DNA from 3 places in the Pantoea eucrina genome. Region 3 is predicted to be linked to each of the others. Evidence: riboswitches for the same ligand, from Rfam matches in the RefSeq annotation. Region 3 holds a riboswitch; each other region holds the start of a gene.
The links. Region 3 has a riboswitch for thiamine pyrophosphate ahead of thiD (bifunctional hydroxymethylpyrimidine kinase/phosphomethylpyrimidine kinase). Riboswitches for the same ligand answer to the same signal wherever they lie in the genome.

Region 1 (6,750 bases), 1.6 Mb from region 3:
CTGCTGGATAAGACCGAGCATGCGCTGCATCAGCACAGCATGTTTACCGTGCTGGTGGGGCGCTTTGTCGGCCCGACACGCCCGCTGATCCCGCTGGCGGCAGGCATGCTTGAGCTGCCGGTGCGGAAGTTTCTGCCGCCCAATATCATCGGCTGTATTTTGTGGCCGCCCGCCTATCTGCTGCCGGGGATCCTCGCCGGTGTGGCCATTGATGTGCCGCAGGCGCAGGGCGACAGCTTTAAATGGCTGCTGCTGCTGGTAACGATTCTGCTCTGGCTGGGCGGATGGCTGCTCTGGCGCTGGTGGCGCAGTGACAAAACACGCGACTGGGCAACCCGCTACCTGCCGAAAGCGCGCCTGCGCTGGCTGGCGCCGCTGATGGCCGTAGCGGGCAGCGCCGCGTTTATCGCGCTGCTGTTTCATCCGATGATGCCTGTTTTCCTGCAGCTGCTCTGGAAAGTCTTCTTCGCTTAAGCTGGCGTAATACCCAGGCGCGCGGCGCTGCTGCTCTCACCCCGAAGCAGCGCCGCCGTCTCACCATCCCACTCGATCCGGCCATCAGCAATCACCAGACTGCGTGCGGCAATCTGCTGCGCATCCTCCAGACTGTGCGACACCATCAGCAGCGTGATATTGCGTGCGTCACACACCGTACGCACCAGCTGCAGCATTTCGCGGCGCAGCGCCGGGTCGAGCGCCGAAAAAGGCTCATCCAGCAGCAGTACCGGCTGGTTGCGCAGCAGGCAGCGCGCCAGCGCCACCCGCTGCCGCTGGCCGCCGGAGAGCTCGCCAGGCAAGCGCGTCAGTAAATCATGCAGTCCGGTCTGGTGTGCAATCTCCCTCAGCTGCTGCTGCTGGTCGCGCGTGAGCTTCAGGCCCGGATGCAGACCCAGGGCCAGATTCTGCTGTACCGAAAGGTGCGGAAAGAGATTGTTCTCCTGAAACAGCATCGAGACCGGACGCAACGCCGGTACGCTGCGGGTGTGATCGCGGCCATTAATCAGCAGCGTGCCGTGGCTGACCGGCAGAAAGCCGCCGATCAGGCTCAGCAGCGTGCTTTTACCGGCGCCGCTCGGGCCAAGTATCGCCAGCCGTTCACCCGCCTGAGCGCTGAAGCTGAAACGCATCGGCAGATGCTGATAAAGGTAAGTAAGATCAGTGAGTGTCAGCATGGCGTCCCGGCAGTTTTTCCATCAGAGTAAAAAGTAACAGGCAGAGCAGCAGCAGCAGCAGGGCGGTCGCGGCACCGTCGGCACCGCGATAGGCGCCGATCTGCTGATAAAGATACCAGGGCAGGGTGCGGAAATCGGCGTTGCCAAATAGCGCCACTGCGCCAAAGTCGCCAATCGAGAGTACGCAGGCAAAGGCGAGCGCCTGCGCCAGCGGACGCTTCAGCAGCCGCAGCTCAATCAGCTTCAGGCGATTGAGGCCGGAGAGACCGAGCGAGGCGCAGAGCGGCGCATAGCGTGCGGCGATATCGCGCATCGGGTTTTCCAGCACTTTCATGGCGTAGGGAATGGCGATCAGCGCATTGGTAAAGATCACCAGCCCGTCGGCACGCGCCGGCAGCCCGGAGGTAGCGGTAAACAGCAGGAAAAAGCCGCTGGCCAGCACGATGCCCGGCATCGCCAGAATCAGCATGCCGCTCAGCTCCAGCGCCTGTGCGCTCGCCCGATGCTGGCGCTGACGCAGCTCGCGGCTGCTCCACAGCAGCATCATTGTCAGGATCACACAGAGTGCGCCCGCGCCAAGGGCGATGCGCAGCGAGGTCAGCGTGGCCTGCCAGAGCGCCGGCTGCTGCAGTGCGCCGGCCACACCGCCGCGCACGCCATCGACCACCACCGCTGCCAGCGGAGGCAGCAGCAGCAGCAGCGCGAGAGCAATCAGCAGCGTGTCGCTGACGCGTGCAAACCCGCTATCCTGCGGATCGCGCCAGCCCTGCAGCGTCTGACTGCCGGCAGGGATCGCTTTACTGAAGCGCTGACTGAGCAGCACCAGCAGCAGACAACAGCTGAGCTGCAGCAGTGCCAGCAGCGCGGCGCGGCCGGGATCGTAATCAAAGCTCAGCGCCTGGTAGATCGCCAGCTCCAGCGTGGTCGCTTGTGGCCCGCCGCCCAGCGCCAGCACCGTGGCGAAGCTGGCAAAGCAGAGCATAAAGATCAGCGCCGCGGTCGGCAGGATCTGGCGACGCAGCCAGGGCCACTCCAGCAGCCGGAACAGATTCCAGCCGCGCAGCCCAAGCTGAGCCGCCAGCTGACGCTGCTCCGGCGGAATGCTCTCCAGCGCCTGCAGCAGCATGCGCGTGGCCAGCGGCAGGTTAAAAAAGACGTGCGCCAGCAAAATACCCTGCAGGCCATAGGGAGAGAAGTGGTAGGGAATACCCAGCAGCGTGCAGAGCTGTGCCAGCCAGCCGCTGCGGCCGTAGACGCTCAGCAGGCCAAATACCGCCACCAGCACCGGCAGCACCAGCGTCATCGCACATAAACGCAGCAGCAGCGCGCGGCCAGGAAAGCAGCGGCGATAGAGCGCGCGCGCCAGCAGCACGGCCGGCAGCACGGAGCAGAGTGCCGAGAGCAGCGCCTGCTCAAATGAGAACGCCAGCACGTGGTGCAGATAGCTGTCACTGAGCAGGCTGCGCATGTCCGGCAGCGGGGCCGCCGTCAGCAGCGCCCCCAGAGCGAGCAGCGCCACGGCGCACAGCAGCAGCGCGCTCAGCGCGCCGGGTATCAGCCAGCCGGGCATCAGCGGCTGACAGCCCGCTGCCAGGCGCTGATCCACGCGGCGCGCTGGTCAGCCACTTCTGCCGGTGAAAACTGCAGCGCTTTTTGCGGCACGTTCAGCGCCCGATAGCCAGCCGGCAAATCGCTTTTGATCACCGGGTACATCCAGTTGCCGGTGGGGATCGTCTGCTGGAAAGCGGGGCTGACGATAAACTGCATAAAACGCTGTGCCAGCGCTGGCTGTTTACTGCCGGCCAGCCGGGCGGCGACTTCGACCTGCAGGTAGTGCCCCTCACTGAAGGTGGCAGCAGCGTAGTTCTCTTTCTTCTCTTCAATAATGTGGTAAGCGGGCGACGTGGTATAGCTCAGCACCAGATCGCCTTCGCCCTTGAGAAACAGGCCGTACGCTTCACTCCATCCTTTAGTGACGGTAACGGTTTTCGCCGCCAGCTTCTGCCACGCCGCGTCGCTGCGATCGCCAAACACTTTTTGCATCCAGAGCAGCAGGCCGAGGCCTGGCGTACTGGTACGCGGATCTTCATAGATAACGCGCCATTTCTCCGGGCTTTCAACCAGCTCCTGCAGGCTTGCGGGCGGATTCTTCAGGCGGTTTTTGTCATACACAAAGGCGAAGTAGCCGTAATCGAAAGGAACAAAGGTGTCGTTCTGCCAGCGCTCAGGCAGCTGCAGCGCCGCGGTATCGACCTGACTTTTAGCAAACAGGCCGGTTTTCTCCGCCGCCTGCAGGAGGTTGTTATCCAGTCCCAGCACAACGTCCGCTTTACTGTTTTTCCCTTCCATGCGCAGACGGTTGAGCAGCGAGACGCCATCCTCCAGCGCCACGTAGCGCAGCTCGCAGCCGCACTCCGCTTCAAACGCTTTCTTTACCGCCGGCCCAGGGCCCCATTCAGCAGCGAACGAATCATAGGTATAGACGGTCAGTAGCGGTCTGGCGGCGAATACCGGTGCGGACAACAGCAGCAGGACAGGCAGAACGTTCTTTAACACTTTGCGCTCCTTAAGGAGAGGATATGAGTGAGTCGCAAAGGATCTGAGGCTGGCACATCTCAAATCCCTACGCCGGTATTAACCGGATCAGGTTCGACGGGTTTCTCTCAGCCTGACGACGCAGACACCCCGTTGAGAACGGCTTAGTGTAGACATTTCCGCCACGGCGTGAAAGCGTCATAACGCCGGCGGCGCAAACCAGGCAGATTTAAAATCGAACCAGCCCAGCGTATTCAGCCGTACGCCGCGCATGCTGCGCTGGCCTTCCAGCAGCAGCCAGTGGTGAAACAGCGGATGCAGCCAGTCCTGATCTACCAGCTGGCGCGCCCACTCAGCCAGCGGCAGGCGTTTCTCACGCCAGCGCGCAGCATCCTCATGCCACGCCAGCGGAATGCAGTGCTGCATCAGCGGCAGCTCATAGAGCTGCGCAAACAGCGCATACTCCAGCGGCAGGGTGAAGTTAACGCTGCCGAGCCAGATATCGCTCTCTCCGGCGCCGGCAAACCACGCTTCGTAGCTCACCACCCGGGTGATCAGTTCCACCCCCTGCTGCGCCAGCAGGGGACGCAGCGCGCTGGCGATGCCTTCATGCTCGACGTGGTCGCTGTACCAGCTTAACGTCAGCCGGGTCAGACCTTCCGGCTTGTCCGCCGCCCGCAGATCGCGGCGATGGTGCCAGCGCGGCAGCAGGCCCCAGGCAGGAAACCAGTAACGCTGATAGCCGGGATCGGCATGATGCAGCAGGGTAATCGGATTAAGCAGATCGCTGACCCAGCGGCGGAACCGGGCATGGCGTCCCCAGGCGGAGCGCTGGTCAAACAGCAGGAAGTAGCAGCCCTCCTCCAGACGGCTCTCTTCCGCTATCTCATCCGCCTCGCTGCCCTGCAGTTTTACGCCAGAGTAGACCAGCTCGTCACTGACTTCCGGCAGCACCCAGATTGAGACTTCGTCAATCAGCGCCCGGTAACCAAAGTAGTCATCAAACGCGGCAATTTTCAGCTGCGTCTGCTGATTGCGTACCACGCTGTAAGGGCCGCAGCCGGCAGGCTGACGGGCAAAGTCGGGCAGGGACGGCCATTCGCGCGGCAGGATCATGGCGCTGACGCTGCCCAGCAGCCATGGCAGCCAGCTGTCAGGCTGGGTCAGAGTGATATCCAGCGTCCAGGGCGCCGGCGAGTGCAGCTGCGAGATATGCGCAAACAGCGGCAGAGCGGCGCTGCGCTGCAGCGAATCAAGAATATCTGCCATCTCCAGCTCGCGCCCGTGATGAAAGCGGATGGCCGGACGCAGATAAAAGCGCCACTGCTGCGCGGAGAGTTGCTGCCAGTGATGAGCAATATCGGGTTCAATTTCCCCGTTTTCCTCATTTATGCGCGTCAGGCCGCTGAAGATCTGGCGGGCCAGATGCGTTTCCGAGCGGCGCAGCGGCGAGGCGGGCAGCAGGTTCTGCAGCGGACGGTAGTAAAGCACGCGCAGAATATGTTTTCCCTGACGCACGCTGCGGCCCAGGTGGGCGGCAATCATCTGCCGCACCTGCGCTTTGTCGCCAACCAGCTGAACCAGCTGGTCAATACCGTCCTGCTCCAGCAGCGCTTCTGCACGCTGCTGCTGCAGCGCCAGACCGGTACAGCGGAAGCGCAGCTGCGAACGCTTTCCGCGTCCCGCCTCAGCCTGCCAGGTCAGCCAGCCTTCACGCTGCATCGCCTGAAGCAGGTTGCGCATATGGCGCCGCGAACAGTGCAGACTGCTGGCCAGTGCATCAAGCGTTGTCGCCCGATCCTGACCTTCACACTGCTGCCAGAGACGAATAAATTGCTGCTGCAGACGGGCCGAAGACATAAAAGGGGAACTCCGTGGCGATTTCGCTCAGTATTTATTGCCCTATAATAGAGGCATACTGCCACTCAATGGAAGAGCGGGAGGCACCCGATCCGGGTGGCGCTCAACCAGCTGTGTCGCCCGTGTGGCACATTTTTCTGAGTAGGGTGCAATTACACCGCCAGCAGATTTTTCTCTGCTGGCTTTTTTCATAGCGGTGTGAAATCGTCTACGCTCTTTCGCTACTCTTTTCTGTTTTTTCCAAAGGGATTTCTGCATGAAGTCGCTGTTAACGCGGCAGCGCCGCCCCGATCCGGTCTATCTCGCTTTTATGGTTGTCACTTTTATGGCGGGCGTTGCGGGTGCGCTGCAGGCACCGACCCTCAGCCTGTTTCTGACCCGCGAGGTGCAGGTACGCCCCTTCTGGGTCGGGCTCTTTTTCACCATTAACGCACTCGGCGGCATTGTGATCAGTATGCTGGTAGCAAAGCGCTCCGACACGCGCGGCGACCGGCGCCACCTGATCCTCTTTTGCTGCCTGATGGCCATTCTGAACGCGCTGCTGTTTGCGTTTAACCGTCACTACGCCACGCTGATAAGCCTGGGCGTGCTGCTCTCCGCGCTGGCCAGCGTCTCAATGCCGCAGATATTTGCGCTGGCGCGGGAGTACGCGGACGCATCAGCGCGTGAAGTGGTGATGTTCAGTTCGGTGATGCGGGCGCAGCTGTCGCTGGCGTGGGTCATCGGTCCGCCGCTCTCATTTGCGCTGGCGCTCAATTTCGGTTTCGTCACGCTGTTTGCCGTGGTGGCGGGCATGTTTTTACTGAGTATGTTGCTGATCTGGCGCGGCCTGCCGTCGGTACCGCGCGTGGTGGCGACGCCGGAGCAGCTGCTGCTGCAGGTCAGCCCGTGGAAAGATGCGCAGGTGATGCTGCTGTTTATCGCCTCAGTAATCATGTGGGCGTGCAACACCATGTACTTTATTGATATGCCGCTCTACATGAGCAACACGCTGGGGCTGCCGGAAAAGCTGGCGGGCCTGCTGATGGGAACGGCCGCCGGCCTGGAGATCCCGATTATGCTGCTGGCGGGCTTTTACGCGAAGCGCGTCGGCAAGCGTGCGCTGATGCTGGTGGCGGGCGTGGCAGCAATTCTCTTTTATCTCGGGCTGGTGCTGTTTACCTCAAAAACTGCGCTGATGCTG
Region 2 (6,750 bases), 1.4 Mb from region 3:
AATTCAAAGCGCGCTTTGGACATAGCGTTATCGCGGATCTGCGCCCCCGGATGCCCTTTGGCCAGATCGGCGGCGTGCGCGGCGATCTTGTAGGTAATAAGCCCCTGCTTGACATCCTCTTTATTGGGCAGCCCGAGGTGCTCTTTAGGCGTTACATAGCAGAGCATGGCGCAGCCAAACCAGCCAATCATCGCCGCGCCAATACCGGAGGTGAAGTGGTCATAGCCCGGTGCGATATCGGTGGTCAGCGGGCCAAGCGTATAAAAGGGCGCTTCATGGCAGTGGTCGAGCTGCTCGGTCATGTTGCGCCGGATCATCTGCATCGGGATATGGCCCGGACCTTCAATCATCACCTGCACGTCATACTCCCAGGCGATTTTGGTCAGCTCGCCTAACGTTCTGAGTTCTGCAAACTGCGCCTCATCGTTGGCATCCTGAATCGATCCCGGGCGCAGGCCATCGCCCAGCGAGAGGGCCACGTCATAAGCGGCGCAGATTTCACAGATATCGCGGAAATGCTGATAGAGAAAACTCTCCTGATGATGTGACAGACACCATTTCGCCATGATTGAGCCGCCGCGCGACACGATACCGGTCAGACGTCTGGCCGTCATCGGCACATAGCGCAGCAGCACGCCGGCATGAATAGTGAAGTAGTCGACGCCTTGCTCCGCCTGCTCCAGCAGGGTATCGCGGAAAATTTCCCAGTTAAGGTTTTCAGCGATGCCATTCACCTTTTCCAGGGCCTGATAGATCGGGACGGTGCCAATGGGAACCGGGCTGTTGCGCAGGATCCACTCGCGCGTTTCATGAATGTAGCGGCCGGTGGAGAGGTCCATCACGGTATCGGCACCCCAGCGCGTGGACCACACCAGCTTTTCCACCTCCTCTTCAATCGAGGAGCTGACCGCAGAGTTGCCGATATTGGCGTTGATTTTCACCAGAAAATTACGGCCAATAATCATCGGTTCCGATTCGGGGTGGTTGATATTTGACGGAATAATGGCGCGCCCGCTGGCGACTTCATCGCGCACAAATTCTGCGGTGATATTCGCCGGCAGGTGCGCGCCAAAGGCTTCGCCCGGATGCTGCTGCAGCAGAACTTCGCTACGAATGCGTTCGCGCCCCATATTTTCACGTATCGCAATAAACTCCATCTCCGGCGTCACTATGCCCTGACGGGCGTAGTACAGCTGCGTGACGCAGCGGCCAGGTTTTGCCCGGCGCGGAGAAGGTAGCGATTCAAAGCGCAGGTGGTCCAGTCCCTCATCGGCCAGACGCTGCTGTGTATAAGCGGAACTGCGCTGCGTAACCGGTTCACTGTCATCACGCTCGTCTATCCACGCGGCGCGCAGCTTTGCCAGTCCCTGATGCACATCGATAGTGGCCTGCGGATCGCCATAGGCGCCAGCGGTGTCATAGACCGGAACCGGCTCATTGATTTCGTACTGCGGGTCCGCTTTGGTGCCGCCGGTATGGGTGGGGCTGAGCTGGATTTCACGCATCGGCACGCGAATGTCGGCGCGGCTGCCGGCGATCCAGATACGCTGTGAGTTGGGAAAGGCAGTGCCCTGCAGCGAGTTGATAAAATCCTGCGCTTGCGCGCGCTGTTCACGACGAGAAGGTTTAGCAGCAGACATAGCAAAATTCCTGAAGTCAGTGGAAGTTGCTTGTCCGGAGTCCGGAAGGAGTAACAGCGCCTGCAGACAGGTAAAATCCAATCGCGCGCTGATAATAGCTACTCTTGTTCCCTTCGCAGGTACTAACCTGATCAGGTTCCGCGGATCCCGAATTAACGGTCTCAGCCCCGGGGGGCACTCCGACAAGGTGTTTCTGTTTAAAACAATAAAAGCCCGGTCAGCATAAGTGGGCTTTTACGGAATAACAAGGATTTTACAACTGCAGCAGGATCAGGCCGGACGCGCGATAACGCTGTCGTTTGCTACCGGCGGAGAAACCAGCTGGTTATCCCACGCCATCTGAATCAGTTTATCTTCTAGCGAGAAGCGCGACGCCAGCGTTTCGCCTACTTCAGAAAGCGCCTGCTGGAATTCAACGCAGTTTTCATCCGTGATCGCCTGCTGCAGATGGCTGTCATAGAGCTGCATGATGCGATCGGTATTGCTTTCAAGCGCCGGATAGAGATGCGCAGCAGCAACCAGCGGACTGTCGCCCTGCAGATCTTTGATAATGCGCTCATACATACTGAAGTGGCCGGTTGAGAGATAGTCCACCAGCGTATGGCAGAAATCATCCAGTGCCTGCTCGTTCAGTGCCGCCAGCGCTTCTTTATTCGGCTTGATGCCAATCAATTCATAGTAAGTGACAAGCAGATTTCGACGCGCACGTAACCACGTGTCGACTAATTCATTACCGCCACCGACACGCCTGGTCAGATTATCTAACTGGGTAAGCATATGAGGCTCCCGGTGAGTTATAGTTGTTCATTACACTTAACATCAGACTTTCAGCGTGCCGTGCGACGCTAAGGACAACGAATAAGATGCAACGTGAGATCTCAAGCGTAGACGCTGGCTGGTGGATTGTCAGCTCTGAACAGAAACTTTGGTTGCCGCAGGGTGAGCTGCCGCACGGCTTAGCGGCAGATTTTGGTCTTGCAGGCCAGCACGGCATACTTATCGGTGAGTGGCTGGGCGAAAACGTCTGGCTGATCCAGGCGTCGCGTCCGGAAAATATGGGCTCGGTCCGGCAGGTTATCGATCAGGATACCGGACTGTTTCAGCTCGCCGGCCGGGGGGTGCAGCTGGCTGAATTTTACCGTTCCCACCGCTGGTGCGGCTACTGCGGCCATGAAATGCGCATCAGCCCGCGTGAGTTTGCCTGCCTCTGTACCCACTGCCGCGAACGTTACTATCCGCAGATTGCGCCCTGCATCATTGTGGCGATTCGCCGCGGCGACGAGATCCTGCTGGCCAATCACGCCCGCCATCGCAACAGCATCTATACGGTGCTGGCCGGCTTCGTTGAAGTAGGCGAAACGCTGGAGCAGGCAGTGGCGCGTGAGGTCATGGAGGAGAGTAACGTACGGGTAAAAAACGTGCGCTACGTGACCTCGCAGCCGTGGCCATTTCCCCATTCGCTGATGACGGCATTTATGGCTGAGTATGAGGATGGCGAGCTGCAGCACGATGGAAAAGAGCTGCTGGATGCGGGCTGGTATCGCTTTGATGCGCTGCCCCAGCTGCCGCCGCCAGGCACCGTGGCCCGGCGCCTGATTGAGGACACCGTGGCGCTGTGTCGCGCCAGCGTGGCATGAAAATGCTACACTGACGCCCTTAGCATGAGAGAGCCCATTATGAGTGAACTGAAGAACGACCGTTATCTGCGCGCCCTGCTGCGCCAGCCTGTAGATGTTACCCCGGTCTGGATGATGCGTCAGGCCGGACGCTATTTACCGGAATACAAAGCCACGCGCGCTGAAGCCGGTGATTTTATGTCGCTGTGTAAAAATGCTGAGCTGGCGTGTGAAGTGACGCTGCAGCCGCTGCGCCGCTATCCGCTGGATGCAGCGATCCTCTTCAGCGATATTTTAACCATCCCGGATGCAATGGGGCTGGGACTCTATTTTGAAACCGGCGAAGGTCCGCGCTTCTCCCGTCCGATTACCTGTCGTGCCGATGTTGATAACCTGCCGGTGCCCGATCCGGAGCAGGAGCTGGGTTATGTGATGAATGCGGTACGGACCATCCGCCGCAATCTCAGGGGGGCCGTCCCGCTGATTGGCTTTTCCGGCAGCCCGTGGACGCTGGCCACCTATATGGTTGAGGGCGGCAGCAGCAAGGCATTTACCAAAATCAAAAAGATGATGTATGCCGAACCGCACACGCTGCACACGCTGCTGGATAAGCTGGCAGACAGCGTGATCCTCTACCTTAATGCGCAGATCAAAGCGGGTGCGCAGTCGGTCATGATCTTCGATACCTGGGGTGGCGTGCTGACCGGACGCGACTACCGCGATTTTTCGCTGAATTACATGCATAAAATTGTGGACGGTCTGGTGCGTGAGAACGAAGGCCGTCGCGTCCCGGTCACGCTCTTTACCAAAGGCGGCGGACAGTGGCTGGAGGCGATGGCTGCCACCGGCTGTGATGCGCTGGGGCTTGACTGGACCATGGATATGGCCGAAGCGCGTCGCCGCGTGGGTCATCAGGTTGCGCTGCAGGGTAACATGGACCCGTCTATGCTTTATGCGCCGCCTGCCCGTATTGAAGAGGAGGTGGCCAGCATTCTTGCCGGATTTGGCCAGGGTGAAGGACACGTATTTAACCTCGGGCACGGTATCCATCAGGATGTGCCGCCGGAACATGCAGGTGTGTTCGTTGAAGCGGTGCATCGTCTTTCGCGACAATATCATCAGGAATAAGCATGGATTTAGCCGCATTACGTCAGGAACAGCTGGCGCTGGCTGCTAACGTTGTGCGGCAGGACGATTTCGACGTTCTGCCGCCGCGCTTTATCGGCGGCGCTGATGTCGGATTTGAGCAGGGAGGCGAGGTGACGCGCGCCGCGATCGTCATTCTGGAATATCCCTCACTTACGCTGGTGGAGCATCGCATTGCGCGCATTCCTACCACCATGCCCTATATTCCGGGCTTTCTCTCGTTTCGGGAGATGCCTGCGCTGCAGGCGGCCTGGCAGCAGCTGACGCAACAGCCCGACCTGCTGTTTGTGGACGGGCACGGCATCTCGCATCCCCGGCGCCTCGGCGTGGCGGCACATTTTGGCTCAATGGTGGATATTCCCACTATCGGCGTAGCCAAAAAGCGGCTGTGTGGACGCTTTGCCGATCTGGACGCCGCACCCGGTAGCCGGCAGCCGCTGATGGATAAAGGTGAGCAGCTTGCCTGGGTGTGGCGCAGCAAAGCGCGCTGTAACCCGCTGTTTATCTCTACCGGACACCGTGTCAGCCTGGACAGCGCGCTGCACTGGGTTGAAGCCTGCATGGGCGGCTACCGTTTGCCGGAGCCTACGCGCTGGGCAGATGCGGTCGCCTCAGGGCGGCCTGCATTTGTGAAGTGGCAAAATGCGCGCTGACGCTGTTTGTCTGCGCCTTTTGCGGTACACTGCCGCCAGCTAATCTATTGAGAGTAAGTTTGATGTTACAGAACCCCGTGCATTTGCGTCTGGCGAAGCTGGAAAGCTGGCAGCATATGACCTTCATGGCCTGTTTATGCGAGCGGATGTTCCCTAATTACTGGGCCTTCTGCGAACAGACCGGATTTGCCGATCCTCAGCTCTATCGCCGTATTCTTGATCTGGTATGGGAAAGCCTGACGGTGAAAGATGCCAAAATCAATTTCGACAGTCAGCTGGAGAAACTGGAAGAGGCGATCCCGGCTGGCGATGATTTCGATGTTTACGGTGTTCATCCGGCCATCGATGCCTGCGTAGCACTGAGCGAAGTGCTGCACGCGATGCTGAGCGGTGAAACGCTGGAGCACGCGATTGAGGTGAGTCGTACATCTATCACCACCGTGGCTATTCTGGAAATGACGCAGGCAGGACGCGAAATGAGCGACGAAGAGCTGCGTGAAAACCAGGCGGTGATTGATGAATGGGATATGCAGTGGGAGATTTTTCGCCTGCTCGCTGAGTGCGAAGAGCGCGACCTTGAGCTGATCAAAGGACTGCGTTCTGACCTGCGCGAAGCCGGAATCAGTAACATCGGTATAAATTTTCAGCAGTAAGGCGATAAAACGTGACTCCAGGCCTGAATTAGCGCGCCTGGAGGCTTCACATTAGCCCCCTGTCTGGTCTACATTTGGGGGGCTGAAAATTGTGGCTATCGGTGCGTGCAGGCTGAAGAGTGCCAGAATATGGCTTTTCCCTCGCACTCGTTGCTTAGCAAGCGATAAATACACTTTAAGGATAACTTATGAACAAGACTCAACTGATTGATGTGATCGCAGAAAAAGCGGACCTGTCTAAAACCCAGGCTAAAGCTGCGCTGGAATCTACCCTAGCTGCGATCACTGAGTCTCTGAAAGAAGGTGATGCTGTACAACTGGTTGGTTTTGGTACTTTTAAAGTGAACCACCGCGCTGAGCGTACCGGTCGTAACCCACAGACTGGCAAAGAGATCAAAATCGCTGCAGCAAACGTACCAGCTTTCGTTTCTGGTAAAGCACTGAAAGACGCAGTTAAGTAAGTTTTCCGCCTTGCGGTTTAGCTTTAGAAGAGGGGCGATTTCGCCCCTTTTTGTTACCGGAGCCTGCTATGTCGAATACGCTTTTCCGGCGCATCCGTATCCTGCTCTGTGCTGTCCTGCTTTCCGGCTGCAGCGCCACGCCTGATCTCCCGGCATTTACCGCCAGCGGCTACCTGGCCGATCGCGGCGCGGTTCGTATCTGGCGTAAAAACAGCGACCACGATCTGATCCACCTGCGTACCGTTTATAACCCTTTCAGCACGCCCGTGCGCGAAACAACAGACTATATCTGGCAACACGAGACGCTGCTGAGCGTGGAACGCCATCTTACCGGCGAGCAGCCCGATGACGTCACGCTGCGTTTTGATCACCAGGGCAACCTGAATTTTATGCAGCGGCAGCTGGCAGGACGGCGTGAAGCGCTGAGTGATGATGCCGTCGCGCTCTATCGCTTTGACGCACAGCGTATGCTGGCCCAGAGCAATGCGCTGCTGAGCGGCCGGGTATTACTGCAGCAGGGACACTGGCTGGGCGGCAATCGGGTACGCGACTGTGCGGGTAACCTGCAAAATGTCGCGTTC
Region 3 (6,750 bases):
ACCAACCCAGGCAGCCAGAGCGGTCCGCGCTTTGCCGGCTCGCCGATGGGTCATGAATTTACGTCACTGGTGCTGGCGCTACTCCAGACCGGTGGACACCCCTCTAAAGAGGCGCAGAGTCTGCTGGATCAGGTGATGTCACTTGATACCGATCTGCACTTTGAAACCTACTACTCGCTCTCCTGCCATAACTGCCCGGATGTGGTGCAGGCGCTGAACCTGATGGCGGTACTGAATCCGCGTATCAGCCACACCGCCATTGATGGTGGCGTGTTCCAGAATGAAATTACCGAGCGCAACGTCATGGGCGTGCCGGCCGTCTATCTGAACGGCAAAGAGTTTGGACAGGGCCGCATGAGCCTGGCCGAAATCGTCGGAAAAGTTGATACCAACGCTGACAAGCGTGCGGCAGAAGAGCTGAATAAGCGTGATGCTTATGAAGTCCTGATTATCGGCAGCGGTCCGGCAGGCGCCGCAGCGGCTATCTACTCCGCGCGTAAAGGTATTCGCACCGGCCTGATGGGCGAGCGTTTTGGTGGTCAGGTACTGGATACGGTAGATATTGAAAACTACATCTCTGTATCAAAAACAGAAGGGGCGAAGCTGGCGGGTTCACTGCGCGCGCACGTCGATGATTACGCGGTAGATGTGATTGACACACAGAGCGCGATTAAACTGATTCCCGCCGCGCAGGAAGGGGGATTGCACGCCATTGAAACCGCTTCCGGCGCGGTGCTGAAATCACGCAGCATCATCATCGCCACCGGCGCGCGCTGGCGCAACATGGGCGTACCGGGCGAAGATCAGTATCGCACCAAAGGCGTGACCTATTGCCCGCACTGCGACGGCCCGCTGTTTAAAGGCAAGCGTACCGCGGTTATCGGCGGCGGTAACTCCGGCGTGGAAGCGGCCATCGATCTGGCCGGTATTGTTGAGCACGTTACGCTGCTGGAGTTTGCCGGCGAAATGCGCGCTGACAAAGTGCTGCAGGATAAACTGCGCAGCCTGAAAAACGTCGACGTGATCCTTAACGCCCAGACCACCGAAGTTAAAGGCGACGGCAGCAAAGTCACCGGGCTGGCGTATCTGGATCGCACCACCCAGACCACGCACGAGCTGGCGCTGAGCGGCATCTTTGTTCAGATTGGTCTGCTGCCTAATACCGGCTTCCTTGAAGGCGCAGTAGAGCGCAACCGCATGGGTGAAGTGATTATCGATGCGAAGTGCGAAACCAGCCTGAAAGGCGTATTTGCCGCCGGCGACTGCACCACGGTGCCGTATAAGCAGATTATCATCGCCAGCGGCGAGGGCGCTAAAGCGTCACTCAGCGCCTTTGATTATCTGATCCGCACCCAGCCAGCACAGTAAATCTCGCTGTCCGGCCCGCGCCCCGCACCTTGCTGCGGGGCTTTTTTTGCGCTAAATCAGCCGAGCCAGCGGCGCGCTTCGCTATCGCTGAGGTCGCGGTAGTAGAGCTTATGCAGCTGCACACCACAGCTGCGACAGCGCGCGGTGATAAAGGTAGCCTGACAGTAACGTCCGGCAGGATTCAAGACGCCGTGGCGGCTGATGGTAATCTGATGCCAGCGGTGAGCGTGCGGAATAAGATGGCGCAGCAGGTTAAGCATGGTGATATCCGGCAGGGTGATCCGGCAGCAGATTAAGCATGCTGCCGCGTTGTCGCGGCTTGCGCTGTATCAATAAACCGGTCACTCCAGCGGTCTGTCTGCTTCTGCTACCGCGCAGATCAAGCTTTCTGCTCTCTGCGGCTTGCTTCGTGCGATCGCTTCCCCTAAGCTGCCGGTGTGTCGTAACAGACACCATGACTCGGGGTGCCCTTCTTTGTGAAGGCTGAGAAATACCCGTATTACCTGATCTGGATAATGCCAGCGTAGGGAAGTCAGATGCCTGCGCGCATTCGCCTTCCTGTACGCCTGACAGGAGCGCTATGATGACCCACCCTTCCTCTGTTTTACCGCGCGGCTTGCCCCGTATAAATGCCCTGACCATTGCCGGCACCGATCCCAGCGGCGGCGCGGGCATTCAGGCCGATCTCAAAACCTTTTCTGCGCTCAGCGCCTACGGCACCAGCGTTATTACCGCGCTGGTGGCGCAAAACACCTGTGGCGTACAGTCGGTCTGTTACATTTCACCGGCGTTTGTCGCCGCCCAGCTGGATTCGGTGCTGAGCGATATCCGTATCGATACGGCAAAAATCGGCATGCTGGCAGAGAGCGCTATTGTGGCGGTGGTGGCAGAGAAACTGGCGCGTGCGCGGCTGCCGTTTGTGGTGCTGGATACGGTAATGATTGCCAAAAGCGGCGATGCGCTGCTGGCGCCAGAGGCGGTGGCGGCGATGCGTGAGCGGCTGCTGCCGCAGGTTTCGCTGATCACGCCTAATCTGCCGGAAGCCGCGGCGCTGCTGGAAACAACACCTGCCCGCGATGAGCGCACCATGCAGCAGCAGGGGGAGGGGCTGCTCGATCTCGGCTGTGCCGCGGTGCTGATGAAAGGGGGACATCTGGAGGATGCGGAAAGCCCGGACTGGCTGATTACCCGCAGCGGACGTTTCCGCTTTACGGCCCCGCGCGTAGCGACGCGCCATACTCACGGCACCGGCTGTACCCTCTCGGCGGCGCTGGCAGCGCTGCGGCCGCGTCATGAGAGCTGGGCTGATACGGTGACGGCGGCAAAAGGCTGGCTGCAGCAGGCGCTACTGCAGGCCGATTCGCTGGAGGCAGGAAAGGGCATCGGGCCGGTGCACCACTTTCATCACTGGTGGTAGGGCGGATAACACGCAGGCATAAAAAAAGCAGCCTTACAGGCTGCTTTTTTTAAGAATCTGGCTCCTCTGACTGGACTCGAACCAGTGACATACGGATTAACAGTCCGCCGTTCTACCGACTGAACTACAGAGGAATTGTGTGGAACGGGGCGCATAATATCGGGCAGCCTGCTGCGTGTCAAAGCCCTTTTGCAAAATTTTTACTGACTGCTGAATAAACCGCCACTGCCTGACTTAATGTGAGGAATATCACCAAAGTACTGCAAAATTACAGCGGGATTTGTTGATTTTGTCGTGTGCTCCACATCAATGATCACAGATATTTCATTTCGCCATTGTGGCGCTAAAAAATGAAACATATATTCCGCGAAACCTCCTCCACTTTTCACGGGTGCAGCATGAACAGAGTCAGAATCGGAATGATCGGCAGCGGATATATCGGGCGGTGTCACGCTATCGCCTATGCGCAGGCGCCCACGGTGTTTGCCCTGAAAGGTGAGATCGTGCGGGAGATGCTGGCTGAAGTCGATCCGGCACTGGCGGCAAAGCAGGCGGCCACGTTTGGCTTCGCCCGCTCCACCGGCGACTGGCGCGAGCTGGTCAGCGATCCGCAGATCGACGTTGTCGATATCTGCGCGCCCAACTTCCTGCATAAAGAGATGGCGCTGGAGGCGATCCGCCACGGCAAACATGTCTACTCGGAAAAGCCGCTGTCGCTGAGCGTGGCGGATGCAGAGGAGATGGTGCAGGCGGCAGAGCGGGCGGGTGTAAAAACGCTGGTGGGTTTTAATTACATGAAAAATCCGACCAGCCAGCTGGCGCGGGAGATCATCGCGCGCGGCGAGATTGGTGAAGTGGTGCACTTTTACGGCACGCATAATGAAGATTACCTCGCCAGCCCGCAGACGCCGCTGGACTGGCACTGTCAGAAAAAACTGGCAGGGCTGGGCGCACTCGGCGATCTGGCCGCGCACATCGTCAATATGGCGCACTATCTGGTGGGCGACATTGAGGAGGTCAGTGGCGACATGATGACGGTAATCGCGCAGCGCCCCGACCCTAAAAATCCTGCGCGTCTGCTGCCGGTAGAGAATGAGGATCAGGCCAGCGCGCTGCTGCGCTTCAGCAATGGCGCGCACGGCGTGATTGAGACTTCACGTATTGCCTGTGGCAGCAAGATGGGGCTGACCTATGTGGTCACCGGCACCCGGGGTACGCTGCGCTATACCCAGGAGCGTATGGCCGAGCTGGCGCTCTATATCCACGACGAACCAGCCGGACGGCAGGGCTTTAAAACACTGCTCACCGGACCGGCGCATCCCGACTACGCCAGCTTCTGCGTCTCCGCCGGGCACGGTATCGGGTTTAACGATCAGAAAACCGTGGAGATCCGCGATCTGATCAACGGCATTGCGGCAGGCGATCGCATGTGGCCAGACTTTGCCGAAGGGTTACAGGTACAGAAAGTGCTGGAAGCCATCGCAGTTTCGGCGGCTGAGCGGCGCTGGATGAAGGTGTAACGCGGGAGGTTAAGCCGTTTGCCGGGCAAACCACCGGGTGCGTATCAAAGCGCACCCGGCGATGCCTGCGCCGTCAGGCCAGCAGCGCGCACTGGGGCGGCAGGCGACAGCTGAGCGCGCTTGGCAGCACGTCGATAGTAAACTCGCTGCCGCTCAGCGGCTCACCGTCCAGATTAAACGTCATCTCATGCGGCGAACGAATAGTCAGCGAGTTGAGCTGAGCTGACACAATATTGGGGTTCTCATCATCGCGCGTCAGCGAATGCAGCAGCGTTGGCAGTAGCTCCTGCGCGGTAACGATGCTGAGGTTAAGCTGACCATCGTTGATCAGCGCATCGGGGCAGAGGCGCTGTCCGCCACCCGCCTGGCGACCGTTACCGATACCGATTACCAGCGCATCACCCTGCCAGCTGAAGCCAGGCCCGCTGATTTCACAGCTGTCAGGTTTGAGCGCATCCACGCGCATCAGGCCGTGAATAAAGTAGGAGACGCCACCCAGCGCGGATTTCAGTTTCTCCGGCGTTTCGGTGGTAATACGCGTACCAAAGCCGCCGGTCGCCATATTGATAAAATAGCGGTCGCCATTCACCCGCGCCAGATCGATAGCGGTGGCTTTGCCCACCACGGCAAGGCGCAGCGCCGGCTCCATCTCCGCCGGAATGCCCACGCTGGTGGCAAAATCGTTGGCGGTGCCGAGCGGCAGAATGCCGAGTACCGGACGTGAGGCCTCGGGTATAGCGGCCAGCGCGGTGGCAATCTCATTTATGGTGCCGTCGCCGCCGCCTGCAACAACGGTTTCCGCCTGCAGAGCAACCGCTTCCTGTACATAGCGATCGCCATCACCTTTTTCCCAGGTGACGCGCACGGCCAGATTAAAGCCCTCTTCGCGCAGCCTATTAACGGCCGCGCGCAGATCTTCATTGCCGGCGCCTTTTCCATTCAGGATCAGCAGCGTGAGCGGTGTAGTGTGCATCTTCAGTTCCTTGAAACGTGAGACAGGGATGTGGTTATAGCATAGCTGCGGCGGGAACTTTATCGGCAGGCGCTGAAAAAAGAAAACCCGCGCGGGGGAGCCGGGCGGGTAAATGAGGTGGTTCCTGGTCGTGCACGCTGGATATTGTTACTCATTAGCAGCAGGCGGGATTCTAAAGCGCGGCGCTGTAACCGTCTGTGATCCTGTTCTAACTTCGCCGCCTTTTTTTCATTTTGTGCGATTTTTGCCGTGCGGATCGCTGGTAGTATTGCCTTCAGTGAGGTTGCGCAGCAGCAGCGCAAAGCGGAGATCCACCTCTGCCGGCACCGGGATCCAGACCCGATGACCGTCGCCAGGAGCGACGGTGACCGCCTCGCCGCGATCGTTTTCCATCGCCTCCAGCGTGCAGGTCAGGTTGCCCTGCGGCGTCATGATCTCTGCCACATCGCCCTGCAGGAATTTGTTTTTCACCGCAATCTGCGCCCGGTCGCCGCGCCGCTCGCCAGTAAATTCGCCCACAAACTGCTGACGTTCAGAAACGGAAAAGCCCTGCTCATAGTTCTGGTAGCTGTCGTGGGTGTGACGCCGCAGGAAACCCTCGGTATAGCCACGATGCGCCAGACCTTCCAGCGTGGCGAGCAGTGAGGTATCAAAAGGTTTACCCGCTGCGGCGTCGTCAATCGCGCGGCGATAGACCTGTGCGGTGCGCGCGCAGTAGTAGAACGATTTGGTACGCCCTTCAATTTTCAGCGAATGAATGCCCATTGCGCTCAGCCGTTCCACATGCGCCACCGCACGCAAATCTTTTGAGTTCATGATGTAGGTACCGTGCTCATCTTCAAACGCGCTCATCACCTCGCCCGGTTTCATCTTCTCTTCCAGCAGAAACAACCGGTCGGTTGGCGCGTTGTGGCCGGGCACGGGAGCCTGCTGCTCTGCCGGTTCATGGATACCGGTAATATTGCCGACCTCATCCTGCTGGCCTTCTGAGACCTTATACGACCAGCGGCAGGCGTTGGTACAGGTGCCCTGGTTTGGATCGCGCTTGTTGAGATAGCCGGAGAGCAGGCAGCGACCAGAGTAGGCCATGCAGAGCGCGCCGTGGACAAAAATCTCCAGCTCCATCTCCGGCACCTGCGTGCGGATCTCCGCAATCTCCTCCAGCGACAGCTCGCGTGACAGAATGACGCGCGTCAGCCCCATCTGCTGCCAGAATTTCACCGTGGCCCAGTTGACGGCGTTGGCCTGCACGGAAAGGTGGATCGGCATCGCCGGAAACGCCTCGCGCACCAGCATAATCAGTCCCGGATCGGACATGATCAGCGCGTCGGGCTGCATCGCCACCACCGGTGTAAGGTCGCGAATAAAGGTTTTCAGTTTGGCGTTATGCGGCGCGATATTGACCACCACATAGAACTTTTTACCCAGCGCGTGCGCTTCGGCGATCCCCTGTGCCAGATTGTCATGCGTAA

Region 1: another riboswitch for thiamine pyrophosphate. It lies ahead of thiB (thiamine ABC transporter substrate binding subunit); the one in region 3 lies ahead of thiD (bifunctional hydroxymethylpyrimidine kinase/phosphomethylpyrimidine kinase).
Region 2: another riboswitch for thiamine pyrophosphate. It lies ahead of thiC (phosphomethylpyrimidine synthase ThiC); the one in region 3 lies ahead of thiD (bifunctional hydroxymethylpyrimidine kinase/phosphomethylpyrimidine kinase).

The regions. Positions count from the first base shown of each region.
Region 1 is NZ_CP083448.1:544,275-551,024, forward strand. It holds gene LAC65_RS02470 (DedA family protein) at 1-474, shown strand, start outside; gene thiQ (thiamine ABC transporter ATP-binding protein ThiQ) at 471-1,172, opposite strand; gene thiP (thiamine/thiamine pyrophosphate ABC transporter permease ThiP) at 1,156-2,766, opposite strand; gene thiB (thiamine ABC transporter substrate binding subunit) at 2,742-3,728, opposite strand; TPP riboswitch at 3,775-3,870, opposite strand; gene sgrR (HTH-type transcriptional regulator SgrR) at 3,906-5,567, opposite strand; gene LAC65_RS02495 (MFS transporter) at 5,824-6,750, shown strand, end outside.
Region 2 is NZ_CP083448.1:176,002-182,751, forward strand. It holds gene thiC (phosphomethylpyrimidine synthase ThiC) at 1-1,640, opposite strand, end outside; TPP riboswitch at 1,732-1,832, opposite strand; gene LAC65_RS00800 (Rsd/AlgQ family anti-sigma factor) at 1,911-2,417, opposite strand; gene nudC (NAD(+) diphosphatase) at 2,504-3,277, shown strand; gene hemE (uroporphyrinogen decarboxylase) at 3,317-4,384, shown strand; gene nfi (deoxyribonuclease V) at 4,387-5,055, shown strand; gene LAC65_RS00820 (YjaG family protein) at 5,118-5,708, shown strand; gene hupA (nucleoid-associated protein HU-alpha) at 5,897-6,169, shown strand; gene LAC65_RS00830 (DUF1481 domain-containing protein) at 6,238-6,750, shown strand, end outside.
Region 3 is NZ_CP083448.1:2,137,782-2,144,531, reverse strand. It holds gene ahpF (alkyl hydroperoxide reductase subunit F) at 1-1,368, shown strand, start outside; gene LAC65_RS10095 (hypothetical protein) at 1,425-1,628, opposite strand; TPP riboswitch at 1,819-1,915, shown strand; gene thiD (bifunctional hydroxymethylpyrimidine kinase/phosphomethylpyrimidine kinase) at 1,985-2,785, shown strand; tRNA gene LAC65_RS10085 (tRNA-Asn) at 2,844-2,919, opposite strand; gene LAC65_RS10080 (Gfo/Idh/MocA family protein) at 3,184-4,305, shown strand; gene yegS (lipid kinase YegS) at 4,379-5,278, opposite strand; gene trhP (prephenate-dependent tRNA uridine(34) hydroxylase TrhP) at 5,507-6,750, opposite strand, start outside.